4 regions of the Thioalkalivibrio sp. ALJ15 genome follow, and region 1 is predicted to be linked to each of the others. Evidence: predicted binding sites of a transcription regulator. Region 1 holds the regulator's gene; each other region holds the start of a gene.
The links. Region 1 encodes sigma-54, which starts transcription at its own class of promoters, with help from an activator protein. Its sites were predicted from a motif close to TGGCANGNTNCNTGCTT; they were not measured.

Region 1 (4,261 bases):
GTGGTGATTCGCGGGGACATGACACTGGAGGCCGACAAGGTCTATGTGCGCAGCCGCGATCGACGCCCTTACGAGATGGAGGCCCACGGCGAGCCCGCGCGGCTGGAGTCCCCGGACCCGGAGACGGGCGAGATGCGCATCGCCACCGCGCTGCGCATCGACTACCTGCTGAACGAGGACCGGGTGATCCTGACCGACCAGGCGCATGTGATCACGGCAGCCGAGGAAGCGCGCGGCAAGCGCATCGTCTACGACCTGGAGACGGATGTGATCGAGGCCGAGCGTGGCGAGGCCGATGACGAGCGTGTACGTATCAGGATCCAGCCCCGCGAAGACGACGAATGAACGAGCTCGACACCAGCGCGCCCGCCGCGGCCGGTGGCGAATCTGCGCCGATGGCCGGCTATCTGACCGGCCGCGAGCTGACCAAGCGCTATGGCAAGCGTACGGTGCTGGATCGTGTCGACGTCGATCTGGCACCAGGGGAGGTCGTGGGCCTGCTGGGACCGAACGGCGCAGGCAAGACCACCTGTTTCTACAGCCTGGTCGGCCTGATCCGGCCCAATCGTGGCCGCATCACGCTGGGTGACCGGGACATCACCCGGGCCCCGATTCATTCGCGGGCCCGAGCCGGGCTGGGCTACCTGCCGCAGGAGGCCTCGATCTTCCGTCGGCTGAGTGTTTGGGACAACCTGCAGGCGGTGCTGGAGCTGCGCTCGGAGCTCGACCGCCACGAGCGACGCCGCATCGGCGATGCCCTGATCGAGGAGTTCCAGCTGGAGACCGTGCGCCACAGCCCTGGGATTGCCCTGTCCGGGGGCGAGCGTCGTCGCGCCGAGATCGCGCGGGCACTGGCCGGTGACCCGCGCTTTATCTGCCTGGACGAACCGTTTGCCGGCGTGGATCCGATTTCCGTGGGTGATATCCAGGCCGTGATTGGGCATCTGGCCCAGCGCGGGATCGGTGTGCTGATTTCCGACCACAACGTGCGCGAGACCCTCGGAATCTGCGACAGGGCCTATATTCTTAGTGAGGGCCGCATCCTGAGCGCCGGGACCCCGCAGGAGCTGCTGGACGACCCCCAGGTGCGCCGCGTGTATCTCGGAGAAAACTTTCGACTGTGAACATTGATCAGTGTTTCCTTAAGATGATCTTGATGGTCACCATGGACCTCAAACCGCGATGCTGAAGCCCGGGCTTAATCTGCAGCTGGGGCAGACGCTGACGATGACCCCGCAGCTGCAACAGGCGATCCGTCTGCTGCAGCTTTCCACGCTGGAGTTGCAGGCGGAGATCCAGCAGGCGCTGGAAAGCAACCCCATGCTCGAGCAGGTGGAGGACGAGGGCGAGGAGGCCCCGCCCGAGCGCCCGGAGGAAGGGGGCGAACGGGTCGACGGGGATCGCATGCAGGCCGACACGGCTGGCGATGACGTGATCCCCGAGGAGTTGAGCACCGACAGTCGCTGGGACGACATCTACGAGCCCGCCCCGAGCCCACGCGGCCTGGACGACCGCGACCCGCTGGAGAATACCTCCGACGGCGAGGACGAGGGCCTGCAGGACCACCTGCTCTGGCAGCTGCATCTGAGCCACCTGACCCCACGAGACCAACGGATCGGGGCGGCGCTGATCGACGCGATCAGCCCGGACGGCTATCTGGACAGTGAACTCGAGGCGCTGGCGGAGATGATCAGCCAGGGCGAAGACGAGCCCGTGGGGGTCGACGAGGTCGAGGCGGTGCTGCACTGGATTCAGCAGTGCGACCCGCTGGGCGTCGGTGCGCGGGACCTGCGCGAGTGCCTGGAGATCCAGCTGCGCCATTTGGCGCCGGATGCCCCGGCGCGTGACGCGGCTCGAGCCATCCTGGAAAACGGCATGGAGAGCCTGGCCAAGCGGGACTACCGAGCCCTGCAGCGCCAGTCCGGCGTGCGCGACCCGGACGAGCTGGCGCGGGCGCTGGACCTGATCCGCACCCTGAATCCGCGGCCCGGTGCCCAGATCAGCGAGTCCACTTCGGAATATGTGGTGCCGGATGTCTATGTCCGCCATGACCGCGATGGCTGGCGCGTGGACTTGAACCCGGAGATTGCGCCGCGCATTCGCATCAACGATCTCTATGCGGGCATGGTGCGGCAGGTCTCCGATGCGCGTGATAGCGCGTTTATGCGCGATCAGTTGCAGGAGGCGCGCTGGTTCCTGAAGAGCCTGCACAGCCGGAACGACACCCTGCTGCGGGTCGCCCAGGCCATCGTCGTGCGCCAGCAGGGGTTTCTCGAGCATGGTGAGGTTGCCATGCAACCGCTGATCCTGCGCGATATCGCCGAGACCCTGGAGATGCACGAATCGACCATCTCGAGGGTGACTACACAGAAATACATGCACACCCCGCGTGGGGTATTCGAGTTCAAGTACTTCTTTTCCAGTCATGTTGGCACAGCCGATGGCGGCGAATGCTCGGCGACCGCGATCCGTGCCATGATTCGGGAATTGATTGGTGGCGAGACCCCGAACAAGCCACTGAGTGATGCAAAACTGGCCCAGATCCTGTCGGATCGGGGCATTAATGTGGCCCGACGCACCGTGGCCAAGTACCGCGAGGCTATGCACATACCGTCTTCCAGCGAACGCCGGCAGATGGCGAGTATGCCCAGTGGAACCAAGCAAAAAGGAGCCTGACCATGCAGATCAACCTGACCGGCCATCACGTCGATATCACCGACGCCCTGCGCGACTACGTGAACGAAAAGTTCGCGAAGCTGGAACGCCACTTCGACAAAGTGATCGACGTGCATGTGGTGCTGACCCACGAGAAAAACCAGAACCTGAACAACAAGGCGGAGGCCAATCTCCAGGTCAGCGGCAATCACATCCACGCCGAAGCCAGTCACGAGGATATGTATGCGGCGATTGATGGCCTGATCGACAAGGTGGATCGTCAGCTGATCAAGCACAAGGAAAAGGTCAAGGACCATCACCGCGCCGAGGGTGCCCAGCGCAACCGCGAACAGGCCCTTTAACGCAATGACCATTGCCGAGCTGATCACCCGCGCCCGTATCCGGCTGGAGCCCGAGTGTTCCAGCCAGAAACGGGCGCTCGAGACCCTGGCCGAGTTGCTGGCCGTCGGCGGCGAGGAGTCCGCCGGCCCGGCCAGCGGGGCCATCTTCGAGGCCCTGTCTGCCCGCGAGAAGCTTGGCTCCACCGGTCTGGGGCATGGCGTGGCCATCCCGCATGGGCGTCTGGCCGAGCTCGATGCCCCCCGGGTCGCGGTCCTGCGGCTGGACCAGGGGGTCGACTTCGACGCCATGGACCACGAACCCGTGGACATCCTGATCGCACTGCTGGTGCCCGAGGCGGCGACCAGCGCGCACCTGGACCTGCTGGCGCAGCTGGCTCGCGGTCTCTCGCAGCCCGACAATATCGCCTCGCTGCGCCGTGCCGGCGACGCGGACGCCCTGGAACGCGAACTGACCCGGGCCTTCGGCGACGCCTGAACATGGCTCTCCCGGCAGTACTTTCTCTCTTACGACGCCCCGTGCCAGCACTGCCGGAGATTCGTGCATGAACGAGGCACTGGGAGAGGGCGGCATCGCGCGCGACATCACCGTAGAGGTCCTGATCCAGGCGATGGGCAATCGCCTGGATCTGCGCTACGTACACGGCGAGCAGGTCGCACCGGATCGCAACCTGGTCGGCGGTGACGGCGACGACCTGCCCCTCGCCGGGCACCTCAACCTGATCCGGCCTAACCGTATCCAGGTGATCGGCGATTTCGAGGCGCGCTATATCGCGCGGCTGAGCGATGATCAGCGCGAGCAACTGATCCTGGAGATGGCCCGCACCGGGACGACCGCGGTGATCTTCGCCGAGGACACCTGCCCGTTCTCGGAGATGCCGGACGTCCCCGATGAGCAGCTGCCGCTGATCTTGTGCTCCTCGACCAGCAGCCACGAGATTATCTCCCTGCTGCGCTATTTCCTGCAGCAGCGGCTGGCCCATTTCGAGGTGCGCCATGGCGTGTTCATGGAGATCCTCGGCATTGGCGTGCTGATCAGCGGGGCCTCCAGCGTGGGCAAGAGCGAGGTGGCGCTCGAGCTGATCTCGCGCGGGCACCGGCTGATCGCCGACGACGCACCGGAGTTTGCCCGCATCGCCCCGGATATCGTGCGCGGACACTGCCCGGCCCTGTTGCAGGACCTGCTCGAGGTCCGCGGGCTGGGCGTGCTGAACGTCCGCGCCATGTACGGGGATTCGGCGATCAAG
Region 2 (4,261 bases), on a different contig from region 1:
GAACAACCACTTATAGCTGCGTGTAAAGGCCCGGGCGCGAACCGGTAAAGGACCGTGACCGCGCCGCCATACCCGCCCTGCCGCAACAGGGTGCAAAGCCGGCCAGGAAGGCCAAAGGATGCCACGCAATGTCCAGGTTCGAGTCGGCTCAACCCCTGGCAGGCAATACCCGGTATTCCGACTACCTGGCTCGAACGACGCTCCGCGCCTGGGTCGGGATGTCCTTTGTCTCCGCGACACTGATCATCCTCGCAGGCCTGCTGCTCTCCTGGTTGATCCCGTACCTGGCGGGTGGCGCCGACAGCATCGTGCCGCACTTCTACTACGTGCCCATCCTGTTTGCCGCCGCGCGCTTTGGGCCCGGCGCCGCCCTCGTCGTGGCACTGGTGGCCGGCGTACTGGCCGGGCCCCTGACCTATGTGGACGTCGCCGCCGCCACCGCACAGGAGACCGAACGCTGGCTGACGCGCACCGCCTTCTTCGTCGGGATCGGGCAATTGATGGCCTGGCTGGTCATTCCCGCGCTGCATCCGGTCACCGAGGAACTGCGGCGCATGCGTCAGGAATTCGATATCCGCCGGGGCCTGAAACACAACGAGTTCTTTCTGCGCTACCAGCCGATCTACTCGATCCGCCAGCATCGATTCGTCGGGGTCGAGGCGCTGATCCGCTGGCAGCACCCGGCGCACGGCGAGCTGACGCCGGCGGACTTTCTCGACGTGGCGGAGGACTCCTCGCTGATACACGACATCGGCGCGCAGGTGATCGCCGAGGCCTGCCGACAGACCGAGGAGTGGAAGACCCTTGCGCAGGTCCATGGCCGCGAACCCTGGTACACCGCGATCAATCTCTCCGCCCGCGACTTCATTCGCCCCGAACTCGCGTACGACGTCGCATCCGCGCTCAAGCGCCACCACCTGCCACCCGAACTCCTGACCATCGAACTCACCGAGACCGTGCTCGCGCTCGAGGACGCCGAACCCGCCCTCGAGGCGCTGAAGCACCTGGGGGTACAGCTCGCCATCGACGACTTCGGCACCGGGTATTCGTCCCTCGCCTATCTCAATCGGTTTCCGATCGATACGCTGAAGCTCGACCGCCAGCTTGTATCCAGCCTCGGCCACGACCCCTCGGCCGAAGACCTCGCACGAGGCATCGCACTGCTGGCCGGATCGCTCGGGCTGAAGACCGTTGCCGAGGGCATCGAGACCCGGGACCAGATCGGCCTGAGCGAGGAACTCGGGTTCGACCGCATCCAGGGGTTTTACTTCGCCCGGCCCCTGACCGCGGACGAAATCCCGTCCCTTCTGCTGATCGAGGAGGTTGACCCGGACCACCCGCCGACGCCGAGCGGCGCCCGGGCGTAGAAAACCCCGGTGGGCGGTTCGCCCACCGGGGTCCTGGGAGATAGCAGGCGTAGTGCTTGTGGAGGCTACGAGTCCCCCGCCACCTCGGCGAATTGCTCACCAAGATCGCTGTCGTTGTCGATCAGGTAAGCAATCTCCTGGTATTCCTTGACGGTCAGCCCTTCATCCTCGATTGCGGCGACCATCTCGTCGTTGGCCTCGTCGCGCAGCTCCTGGGCCCCCTCGCCTTCTGCTTCCGCGATGTCATCTGCGTATTCCGCGCGGATGTCCTGGGCCGCATCCGCGGCCGCCAGAAAGCTTTCCAGATCGCTTTCACTGACGTCCTCGGCGGACATTTCGGGATCATCGGTCCATTCCTGCTCGAACACATGCGGATCATCCGCTGCCACCGTGCCCGCACCACCCAATGCGAGCCCGAGAGCCAGGGCGATCGAATAAGTTGTACCGGTCTTGTGTCCCATTCTGCGCCTCCTGCTTCTTCAGATTGGTTGGATTGCGTTAGCCCGTCGCAATGAACGCGCGGTCTGACCCGTAGCGATGCAGCCTCCGTGCCAACATGGCCTGAATGCCGCATGCCGCGCCGCCAGGCGGTTTCCGCACCTGAATGCAGTGATCGGACGGGTCCCAATCACATCCAGAGGTGGGTCATTCAGACACATGCATCGCCCCGACCCGTGTCGCTTCGACTCACTCCCTGGGGCCGCCTCGTTCAACGCCGGCAAGGCCCTTCACCCACAAAAAAGCCCCGAGGCGCAATGCCACGGGGCCCGGCCGTTTGTGCTCGGCGCCTGGGTTAGCTTGACCCGAAGTACTCCCGCAGGAGCTGCGTCGTGCGCGCGGCCGGATCCTCGCGAATGCGACGTTCCTCGTCCGCCAGAATGGTAAACAGACCATCCAGTGCGTGGTCGGTCACATAGCGATCCAGGTCCACATCCAGATCGGCCAGGCCGGGGATACGGCTGGCTGCATCGCGCAGCGGCTGGTACACCCGGTACACCCCGGCACCCTCCATATGCTCGCGCACCACGGGCGCATAGCGCTCGCGCAGATCCGACTCGGACGCACCGCGCAGGTACTGGGTCGCGGCATCGTCATCACCGCGCAGTACCGCGTGCACGTCGGACGGCTGCATGCCCCGAATCGCACTCACAAACACCGGGGCCGCCTCCCGTGCGGCCGCCTCGGCGGCCCGGTTCATGCGCCGCTCGAGATCATCCACCTGGCTGCCCATGCCAGCGCTGCGCAGCACATCCCCGGCCTGCCGCAACTCCTGCGGCAGACCGATCCGTATGGCCTGGTTGCCCCAGTAGCCGTCTTCCTGCCCCGTCCGTTCCACGGTTCGTTCGGTGCCGACTCGAAGGGCCTCGCGGACCGCCTCTTCCGCCCGGTCACCACCACTCCCCTCGCCGTTCAAACCGAAGTCGCGGACATCCAGTCCGGCACAGGCCGAGAGAAAGAACGGCAGAAACAGCAACAACAAGAGCGGCGAATTACGCATGCGGACACTCCGACAGAATCATACGGGGCATGATACACATCACGCCTCGCATACCCCGTGCCCCGCTTGTCACATCCAGCACCGCGCCAGGCTTGCGATCCACCCGCGCATGCTCAATTGTTAAGGAAACACTGACTAATGGACACACTCGCGTTGGTACCCCAGGTTTGCCGAGGCAAGGCGCATCGTGCAGCGGGTAGAGGTACTACCCGCAAGCGGCGCAACGCAGGATCGGGGAACCTGGGGTACCAACCCCACAACTCAATAAACGAAGGGGCTCGGCCGCTCGTTGTTATCAAAAACGGGCGCGCGCACGGCGTTGCGGCTCCCTTGTGCAGAATGACTGCACGGCGGTCACCGCGCCTTGTTCGCACGCAAAAGCGACTCGAGCGCGAGCGTGTACATTAATCAGTGTTTCCTTGAGTGATATGACCCACAGACCGCGCCGCCAAAGACCCGCCCGCAAGCGCCTGTACGCTGCCGCCGTCCTGTTCGGCTTGCCGCTACTCGCGTTCATCGCCTGGGTCACATGGACGGAGCAGCACCCGGAGCAGGAGCGCGAGTTGCGTGTGGAGGTCCAGGACCGCCTGCACGAGTGGTTTCCGGAGGTCATGGAGCTACCCGACGAGCTTCGCGGCTTTGTCCCGCGATCCACGGTATTCGACGACAGCACCCGCCCTGAAGTCGTGATGCTGCACGGGCTCGACGAGCCCGGCGATATCTGGGACACGCTGGCGTCCGCCCTCGACACGGCCGGCATCAATGGCTGGGAGTTTCGCTACCCGAACGATCAGGCGATTGATCACAGCGCCGACCTCCTGGCCGAGTACTGGGAGACGCTGGAGGCCGAACAGCCCGTGATCCTGGTGGGCCACAGCATGGGCGGCCTGGTGATCCGCGACTTTGTCACCCGCTGGCGACACCCCATCGACGAGGCTCCGCGGGTCGAAGGGCCACCCATTGCCGGCGTAATCCTGGTCGCCACCCCGAACCAGGGCTCCGACTGGGCACGCCTGCGCGTCTGGCTCGAGGTGCGCGAATGGCTGGCCGACATACGTGAGCAACGCTTTTCGCTTTTCGCCGGTCTTCGCGACGGCACGGGCGCGGCCAAGATCGATCTGCGGCCCGACAGCGAGTTTCTGGCGGACCTGAATCAGCGCCCCTGGCCAGAGGACATTCCCGTGCGAATCATCGGCGGCGTGGTACCCGAGCCGACCCCGGCGATGGAGGCCAGCCTGCGATCCCTGAGCGAGCAGTTCGGCATCGAGGACTTGCCCGCGCGCATCGAAGAGTGGTGGGAGGACACCAGCGAAGGACTGGGAGACGGGGTCGTGCCGATCGATTCCCTGTCACTGGAGGGACACCCCGAACCCGAGATCCTGGAGGCCTCGCACCG
Region 3 (4,261 bases), on a different contig from region 1:
AGCTGTGAACGGCGCATCTCCGGCGTCAGGTCATCCTCGAGCCGCTCGATGGCCTCGCGGAAGGACTGCACACTGGCAAAGCTCAGATAGATGGAGGCAAAACGGATATAGGCCACATGGTCCAGGGCATGCAAGGCTGCCAGGACCATTTCGCCAATACGGTCGGACTTGACCTCGGGGGCCGCCAGGGACGCGAGCTGGCGCTTGATGTCGTCGATCACGCGCTCGACATCCTCGGTCTTCACCGGGCGCTTGTGCAACGCCCGACGCAGACCACTGCGCAACTTGTCTTCGTCGAAGGCAACGCGCTCGCCGGAGCGCTTGACCACCCGCGGCAGGCTGAACTCCGCCCGCTCGAAGGTGGTGAAGCGCGCCCGGCACTCGCGGCACTCGCGCCGACGCCGGATCTGCTCCTGCTCCGGACCGGCCACCCGCGAGTCGACCACGCGGGTGTCCTGAGCGCCACAGGCCGGGCAGCGCATGGCGGGCCACCGCTACGCCGCGTTATTCGGGGGCGCCGTAGACCGGGAAGCGGCGGCAGATCTCGACGACCTTGTCGCGGGTCGCGTCGATCACCTGCTCGTTCTCGTGGTCGTCCAGCACGTCGGCGATCCAGCCGGCCAGCTCGCGCGACTCCGCTTCGGTGAAGCCACGCGTGGTCAGAGCGGCGGTGCCGATGCGGATGCCGGAGGTCACGAATGGGGATTCCGGATCGTTGGGCACGGCGTTCTTGTTGACCGTGATGTTGGCGCGACCCAGCGCGGCGTCCGCGGCCTTGCCGGTCATGCCCTTGGACACCAGGCTCAGCAGGAACAGGTGATTGTCGGTCCCGCCGGAGACGATGTCGTAGCCACGCTCGACCAGGACCTCGGCCATCGCGCGGGCGTTGGCGATCACCTGCTTCTGATAGGTCTTGAATTCCGGCTCCAGGGCCTCCTTGAAGGCCACCGCCTTGCCGGCGATCACGTGCATCAGCGGGCCGCCCTGGGTACCCGGGAAGATCAGCGACTGGAACTTCTTGTTCAGCTCCGGCTGGCCCTTGGTGATGATGAAGCCGCCACGCGGCCCGCGCAGGGACTTGTGCGTGGTGGAAGTGACCACGTGGGCGTGGTCGATCGGGTTCGGGTATTCGCCGGCGGCGATCAGGCCGGAGACGTGGGCCATGTCCACCATCAGGTAGGCGCCCACGGAATCGGCGATCTCGCGGAAGCGCTTCCAGTCGACCACGCGCGAGTAGGCGGAGAAGCCGGCGACGATCATCTTCGGCTGGTGCTCGGTGGCCAGGCGCTGGACCTCGTCGTAGTCGATCAGACCCTCGTCGGTGATGCCGTACTGCACCGCGTTGTAGATCTTGCCGGAGAAGTTCGGCTTGGCGCCGTGGGTCAGGTGACCGCCGGCGTCCAGGCTCATGCCCAGCACGGTGTCATGCGGCTGCAGCAGGGCCATGTACACGGCCGCGTTGGCCTGCGAGCCGGAATGCGGCTGCACGTTCGCGTAGTCGGCGCCGTAGAGCTGCTTGAGGCGATCGATCGCGAGCTGCTCGACGATATCCACATACTCGCAGCCACCGTAGTAGCGCTTGCCCGGATAGCCCTCGGCGTACTTGTTGGTCAGCACGGAGCCCTGGGCCTCCATCACGCGCGGGCTGGTGTAGTTCTCGGAGGCGATCAGCTCGATATGCTCTTCCTGGCGCTGCGCCTCCTTGCTGATGGCGCCCCAGAGTTCGTCGTCGTAGCCGTGGATACTCATGTCGATCGAAAACATTCGGATCTCCCGTTTCATTACTTTCGTGGATTCGGTTTCCCGGCGCGCCGACTCACCGGCGCAGGCCTGGGAAGGGGGAAACAAAGACGCGTAATGATAGGGGATGCGGGGCTTTTTTTCAGGTGGCCGCCACGCCATGGCCAGACCACCGTCCAGGTAGCGCACAACGCAAGAATCCAAAGCCTTCCGTATTTTCAGCTACATACGGCCTATTGCGCGCTGCCGGGCAAGCTCGACAGGGTAGCCATGGCCTCCGGCGCGCACGGCCTGGTGTCCCGTTTCTTTACACCCAATCCTGGCCGGGTAAACCCCTCTCGCGGCACTGAGAATGTACCCGCCGGGCGCCACTCACCCGAACGGCGTAGTCGTCGGTGTCACACTTTTTTACGCCCATCCAGTCCCGCTGCCATCCGGCAAAAGGCGCATCCTCCTATCGGTCTGTTTTTTCGAATGAATTAGCGCGCATATGGGAATGGCACCGTTTCTGCATAGCCCTGAGTGCACAAGGACCGGATGGGCCGGATCCGCGCAAGCCACCCAGGGGGCTATTCCCAGGGAAGGTGCATCGAATGAACCCCAAACGTACTACACCCTATTTCGCGAGTGCCGCCCTGTTGCTGGGCCTGGGCCTTTCCGGCGCCGCACAGGCTTCGTTGATCAGCTGCGCCAGCCTGGATGGCGGCGTTGAAAACCGCGTCACCGCCAACATCGGCTGCCAGATCCTCGAACCCCTGGATGGGCATGCAAACGACCCTGTGGGAGGCGACCCCTCCAACTGGATCGTCAACACGGCCGGTGGCACGGGCTTTTTCGGCATCAGTGACTGGCAGTTCGATGGCCGCTGGGAAGATCCGCCGAACAGCAACGGCGATCCGCTGGAGTTTGATCCGGCCGATCCGACCCTCAACCTGGTCACGCTGGACGGAACCTCCCAGGGCGGGACCTGGACACTGGATCCGAGCTTTGTCTACGGCGACCTGCTGTTCCTGTTCAAGGATGGCCGCGGCACCAATCTGACCGGGTTCCTGATGACTGGCTATAACGGCAGCTACCTCTCGCCATTCATTGACCCGCCGTTTGACTTCCCGGGTGCAAGCCCCAAAGACATCTCCCACGTGAGCATCTACTACCGTCCGAACGGGCAGGTACCGGAGCCCCACACACTGTTGCTACTGGGTCTGGGTCTGGGCTTGCTGGGTATCGCCGTCCGCCGCAAAGCACGCAGGGACACGATGGCGGCCTGATCACGTCCTGCTCGACTTGGCATGATGGCGCCCATGTGGCGCCATCATTTCGTTCATGCCTCCTGATCCACAGTGATTCGCTCGCCTCGACCGAACATGTCCGGTTCTTTTACATCTCGGCCGTAACCCACGACCGCCTCTCCACATCAAATCTCACAAGCGATTGTTTCATCGCCCGAATCCCCCATCTCGTCGAACATGGCACGAAGCGTGCTGCATTCCCGCCTTGTGAGTGATGGCACTTTCAGGCGATCCGCGCCCCAGCCGCATTCATGAGAAACCATGGAGGGACTTTCGTCCCATGGAGGTAAGCTCGATGTCATGCAAGCCATTGCTCTCGTTCCTGGCCGGAACGGTGTTCCTGTTGACCCTGTCGCTCTCCGGGGCCACCCAGGCCGCACTGCTCGATTGCACTGCCCTGTCCGGCAACGTCGGTGACAAGGTCACCAACAATCTCGGCTGTCAGATTTTGTCGCCACTGGATGGCGCAGCCACCGACTCCACCACCGGCGATCCCTCCAGCTGGCTTGTGAATACCGCGGGCGACACCGGATTCTTCGGAATCAGCGACTGGCTATTCGACGGCCGCTGGACCTCCCCCGGGTCGAACAGCTCGACCCTCGCCAGCTTTGATGGCAATCGCCACAGCGGGCAATGGAACCTCGATTCCGAATGGGACTATGGAGACCTGCTGTTCGTGTTCAGTCATGGCAGTGGCACCAACCTGGTCGGCTTCCTGATGACCGGGATCAATGGCAATTACAGCTCACCCTTCACCCAACCGCCCTTCAGCTATCCGGGTGTGGCCACACGCAACATCTCGCATATCAGCGTCTATTACCGTTCGGGCGAGGTCGGCACCGTCCCCGAACCGAAGACGATGCTGCTGATGGGACTGGGGCTCGGCCTGCTCGGGCTGATGCTTCGCCGGAACCGACGCCAGGGGCCCCGTTTTCCGGCCTAGGCGAACGCCCAACGGCCCGTCGCCGCGCCATCAAGGGCACGCCTGTCGGGCGTGTCCTTTACCCTGATTGAAGAGGGGCCTGCACAGGACCGCGGATGACCGAAGGCGAGGCGATCCCCATCGCCCCCGGCCCGCAGGCACAGTCGACCTGAACGCGAACGTGCTATTTGATCGGCGTCTCCCTAGAATCCTCGGCACTGCCGCGATTCGTTCCCGGCATGACCCCGGAGGGCGTATGAATCGATCCAGTGTGCCGAGGGCCGACCGGCGATGGCTGCAACGCCTGCTG
Region 4 (4,261 bases), on a different contig from region 1:
ACGCGCATGTTGGCGACCATCTGCGCCGGCGGCACGACGATGGTGGAGATGTCGCGGTTCGGGTCGATCCCGCCGGCCGCCATCCAGTAGCGAATCCACAGGTCATGGGTGCCGCCGGGGAAGGTCATCGCCGCGCGTACCTCGTCGCCGCCGGCGCGCTTCTCCGCCAGCGCCTCCTTGAACTCCCCGGTCTCCAGGCCGACCTTCAGATCGGCGTATTCATCGCCCACCGAGATACACTGTCCGGCCAGGTTCAGCCGCGCGAGGATGCTCATCGGCGTACCGCGACGATGGATCAGGTAGGGCATCGGCGTCAGAATGTGCGAGCCGTCGATGCCGCCGCGGCGCGAGCCCAGTTCCAGGTTGTCGCGCACCGTGCCCCAGGAGGACTGCTTCAGCACCTGTACGTCCGGCATGCCGTGGGCGGCGAAGAACCCCTTCTCCAGCGCGATGAACAGCGGAGCGGCGTCGGTCAGGGCGATAAAGCCCAGCTTCGCCTCGGTGGTCTCCGGCTTGCCGTTGCCGGCCTTCGCATACCCCCAGGGCGCGGCCCCGGAAACGCCCAGCGCGGTCGCGCCGATCCCGGCGGCCATGCCGCCCAGGAAACGCCGGCGCGACAGGCCGGAGGCCTTTTTCGTGTGATCGGTCATTGCGGGTTCACTCCCCTTGTCAGCAAACACGTCCCAAAAACGAAAAAAGGCGTCGCATCAGCCCGGCCGCGTTTGCAGCCGGGTGATGGACGCCTTTGTCCAGTCCCACGGGAGGCCCGGTCATCGGGTCTCCCTGTTGTCAGGCGACGAACCGCCGTTGGCTCGTCTTGCTCAGTCTCCTGCAGGAGGTGTGCCAATTAGCTGTTGCTAATCGACTCTCGTGGACCAAAGCCCACCCTGACGCGGAAAAATCGGACGGTTCCCGGTAAACAATCGAATCCTGGCAGGGGAATGACGATCACAAGCGGCACCACCCTGGGGCACGCCGGCGGTGCAGATGAACCGCTCTGGTGCACACCCCGTAGGAGCCGCCTTGGCGGCGAAGCCCCTGCCATTGTCGGACACTAGCAGGGGCTTCGCGGGCAGGCCCGCTCCCACAGGGGCGGAATCCCTTTCCCCGCGTATTAGCTACAGGTCGCCCTTGCCCAGGAGGTCGGACATCGCGACGGTCGCCTCGGCGACCTCGGCCAGGCGCCGGTTCTGGTTCATCGCCGTCTGGCGCAGGAGCTTGTAGGCCTGATCCTCGCTGAGGCCGCGGTGCTGGATCAGCAGCACCTTGGCGCGCTCGATGGTCTTGCGTTCGGCCAGGGCCTGGCGTGCCGCATGCAGTTCGTCCTCCACCGACTGCAGCCGGGTCGCCTGGCGCTGCACCAGGTCCATCACCGAGTGCCCGACGATCGGGACGTTGAGTACGGTCTCGCCCTCCTCCTGCGTGCTCTCCAGGCCCTCCGGCGCGCCGAAAAACACCGCATACGGCACGCTGTCGCGCAGCTCCGACTCGGCGAGTTGCTCCACCCGATCACGCACAGCGCCCAGGTCCGCGCGATCCGCCGTGATGCGTGCCGAACAGCACTCGTTCAGGTGCATCTCCAGCAGGTCCTCGATCTCCTTCATCGCGTCGATGCGCGCGGTGGTGCAGGCAAACCAGGTCTCGGCGCGGGCCGGGTCCGGCAGGGGATCGCCCCGGAGATCGCCGTGGGTACAGGCCTGACGGCGCAGCCGCTCGACCTCCGCCGCGAAGCCCGCGCCCTGCAGTTCCTGCCAGGCCGCGCAGGCGGGCTTCGGGGCAAACTCGGAGAAGATCCGAAACGAGCGTTCCTGGGCATCGATCCGGTGCAACAGGGACTGGCGCAGTTCGCCATCGAACACGCCCTGACCAAAGCCGGCGGCCCCGATCGCGCGTTCCTGGCCCGCCAGCTCCTTGCCCTGCATGAAGTTCAGCAGGGCCACCAGGGCCCGCGAGACCTCCGGGTCCGTGGCGGAGTCAGCGGCCTCGAACACCACTGCCAGCAGCGACCGGATCAGCTCGCTGAAGCCGCGCATCGCCTCCATCGGCGAGAGCGTGCGTTCGCTGACCTCCGCCCGCAGGCTGGGCAGACCCGACAGGCCATGCAGCGCCAGCGCCATGCGCCCCAGCAGACGGCTGCGCGCGTGGGCACAGGCCCCGGGCTCCAGCCAGCCATCAAGGTGTTCACGAAACGCCTGTGCGGTGGTGTCGGATTCAGCTCGGTACTGCGCTAGTTCGTCCGCATAGCGCTGGCCACCGGAGCCGATCCAGAGGCTGGAGGCACCGCGTTCGCGCTGGAGCTGATGCACCAGCGCGCGGATGCGCCCGACCAGCTGTACCGCCTCCAGCAGGCGCTCCAGGCTCACCACCTCGCACTTGCGCGAGGCGACCAGGAAGTCGCCAATGGCCTCTTCGAAGGAAAAACTCGGGGATGGGGTCTGGGTCATGCTCGTCGTCCGTGGATCACTCCCGGAACAAACAAGCATGCGATGTGCCAGTTCGAGGGGCTGACACAGGAGACACGGGCAAAACGGGCGGGGGATCACACCCCACCCGCGGACCGGCCCGCTCGATCAGAAGCTCATGGAGCGGTCGAAATCGGCAACGGCCTGGACGTACTGACCCATGCCGGCCATCTCGGCGTTCGGCAGGAAGTTGTGCTCGCCGACGTCGCGGCCCTTGGCGCAGGCCTCGCAGGCCCAGAACGGGACGCCTTCCTCGACCAGCGAATCCACGATGTCCTTCATCGCCGGCATGTTGTGGCCGACGATCTTGTCGTAGACATTCCGGTTGGCGATGTTCACGGCCTCGCCCTGCAGCCAGACGGTCACGTCATGGCCCTGCTGCTTGGCCACGTTCGCGGCAATCATGCCGAGAGTGGCGCGGGTCGGGTCGTCAGTACCGGCGGTAACAGCAACAATAAAACGCATGGGACTCTCCTTGGTCACGTCAAAGTGGCAGGCACCGTAGCGACCCAAGTCGGGACCGTCGAGTTCCCACAAGCCTCAAGGAGACGCCGAGTCAGGAAGCGCCTTTCGACGTAATGCTCATGCGATAGAGCTTGAAGGCCATCAGCAGCCAGGGAATGGCGTGCATGATCAGGTCGAGGATATCGATCGGACGGGTCAGCTCGCCCTGGAAGAGCCAGCGGATCTTCTCGACGATGTGCGGTTCGGGGACATAGGGCGACAGCCCCAGGGTGGCCACGAACAGTGCAAACAACCACAGTGGGGAACGGTCGACCCAGGCAACAAAGGCTTTCATGGCGCGCATCCTACCCGAAGCCTGGGCCGACTTGCGACTGCTCTGGGATCGGGGACTCTCGAGGTGCCCCAATGCCACGCAGGAGCACCGGCGGACAGTGCACCAGGTCCTCCGGTCGGTCGATGTCCGCCCGCGCTTCCAGCTCCGCCCAGACAAGACCCTGCGCCTGGGCCCGCTCACGGGTCTGTTCCAGCACCCGATCGCTGCCCCACTCGACGGCCTCGAACAGCCCGGGGACGGGCCGCGCGGCGGCCAGCAGCACATAGCCACCATCCAGCGCCGGGATCAGTGCCACATCCGCCCCTTCAGCCAGCGCCTTACGTGCAGCGACCAGGTCCCCGACACCCAGCGTCGGGGCATCGGACCCCATCACCAGTGCCGGAAACGGCCCCACCTCCAGTGCATGGCGCATGCGGGCCCCGAGGTCATCACCCACCTGGCTGTGCAGGGAACAGCCAAAGCGTTCCGCACAACGCTCGAGGAACGGATGATCGGTATCCGGGGTGCACCACAGCTCCACATGGTCCGGTGCCACCTGACGGGCCACGTCCAGCGCGTGCTCCAGCAGCCGTTCGTGCAGCCGTGCGGCGCCCTTGGCACCCAGCGCGGGAATCAGCCGCGTCTTGGTCCGGCCCGGCTCGGGCGCGCGGGCAAAGACCAGCACGCGCGGCGCATCCGTCGGCCGACGTTCAGGCATCACCACGATAAAGTCGCGCCAGCCCGTCCGGGTTTGCACCCAGCCAGTAGGCCAGGCGCAACCGCCACATCAGCCAGATCGTGCGCCAAGCGCCCTGCCGCTCCCAGCGCCGGGACGACGTGACCAGCCACGTGCGCAGGCACCTTGGGCGCCCCACCGATCGCTTCAGCCGCCGCGAGAGCTCGATGTCCTCCATCAGCGGCTGGTCCGGCCAGCCGCCTACGGCATCGAACGCCGAGCGTGTAATGAATATGCCCTGATCCCCGGTCGCGATCCCGCTCAGACGCGAGCGCAGGTTCATCA

Region 2: the regulator sigma-54 is predicted to act here: its motif matches at 1,905-1,921, upstream of G015_RS0110010 (DUF4168 domain-containing protein).
Region 3: the regulator sigma-54 is predicted to act here: its motif matches at 2,238-2,254, upstream of G015_RS0107635 (PEP-CTERM sorting domain-containing protein).
Region 4: the regulator sigma-54 is predicted to act here: its motif matches at 2,478-2,494, upstream of G015_RS0105475 (nitrate regulatory protein).

Annotation. Positions count from the first base shown of each region.
Region 1 covers NZ_KB912056.1:49,042-53,302, reverse strand. Annotated here, with positions in the region: gene lptA (lipopolysaccharide transport periplasmic protein LptA) at 1-345, shown strand, start outside; gene lptB (LPS export ABC transporter ATP-binding protein) at 396-1,124, shown strand; gene G015_RS0100285 (RNA polymerase factor sigma-54) at 1,183-2,676, shown strand; gene hpf (ribosome hibernation-promoting factor, HPF/YfiA family) at 2,679-3,017, shown strand; gene G015_RS0100275 (PTS sugar transporter subunit IIA) at 3,022-3,492, shown strand; gene hprK (HPr(Ser) kinase/phosphatase) at 3,560-4,261, shown strand, end outside.
Region 2 covers NZ_KB912059.1:160,393-164,653, reverse strand. Annotated here, with positions in the region: gene G015_RS0110015 (bifunctional diguanylate cyclase/phosphodiesterase) at 129-1,367, shown strand; gene G015_RS0110010 (DUF4168 domain-containing protein) at 1,433-1,828, opposite strand; gene G015_RS0110005 (DUF4197 domain-containing protein) at 2,161-2,865, opposite strand; gene G015_RS0110000 (lecithin--cholesterol acyltransferase) at 3,294-4,261, shown strand, end outside.
Region 3 covers NZ_KB912058.1:184,141-188,401, reverse strand. Annotated here, with positions in the region: gene nrdR (transcriptional regulator NrdR) at 1-482, opposite strand, end outside; gene glyA (serine hydroxymethyltransferase) at 505-1,764, opposite strand; gene G015_RS0107635 (PEP-CTERM sorting domain-containing protein) at 2,334-3,008, shown strand; gene G015_RS0107630 (PEP-CTERM sorting domain-containing protein) at 3,340-3,972, shown strand; gene G015_RS0107625 (TAXI family TRAP transporter solute-binding subunit) at 4,208-4,261, shown strand, end outside.
Region 4 covers NZ_KB912057.1:394,276-398,536, forward strand. Annotated here, with positions in the region: gene G015_RS0105470 (CmpA/NrtA family ABC transporter substrate-binding protein) at 1-650, opposite strand, end outside; gene G015_RS0105475 (nitrate regulatory protein) at 1,119-2,444, opposite strand; gene G015_RS0105480 (DsrE family protein) at 2,571-2,927, opposite strand; gene G015_RS0105485 (hypothetical protein) at 3,019-3,261, opposite strand; gene G015_RS0105490 (TIGR04282 family arsenosugar biosynthesis glycosyltransferase) at 3,272-3,958, opposite strand; gene G015_RS0105495 (TIGR04283 family arsenosugar biosynthesis glycosyltransferase) at 3,951-4,261, opposite strand, start outside.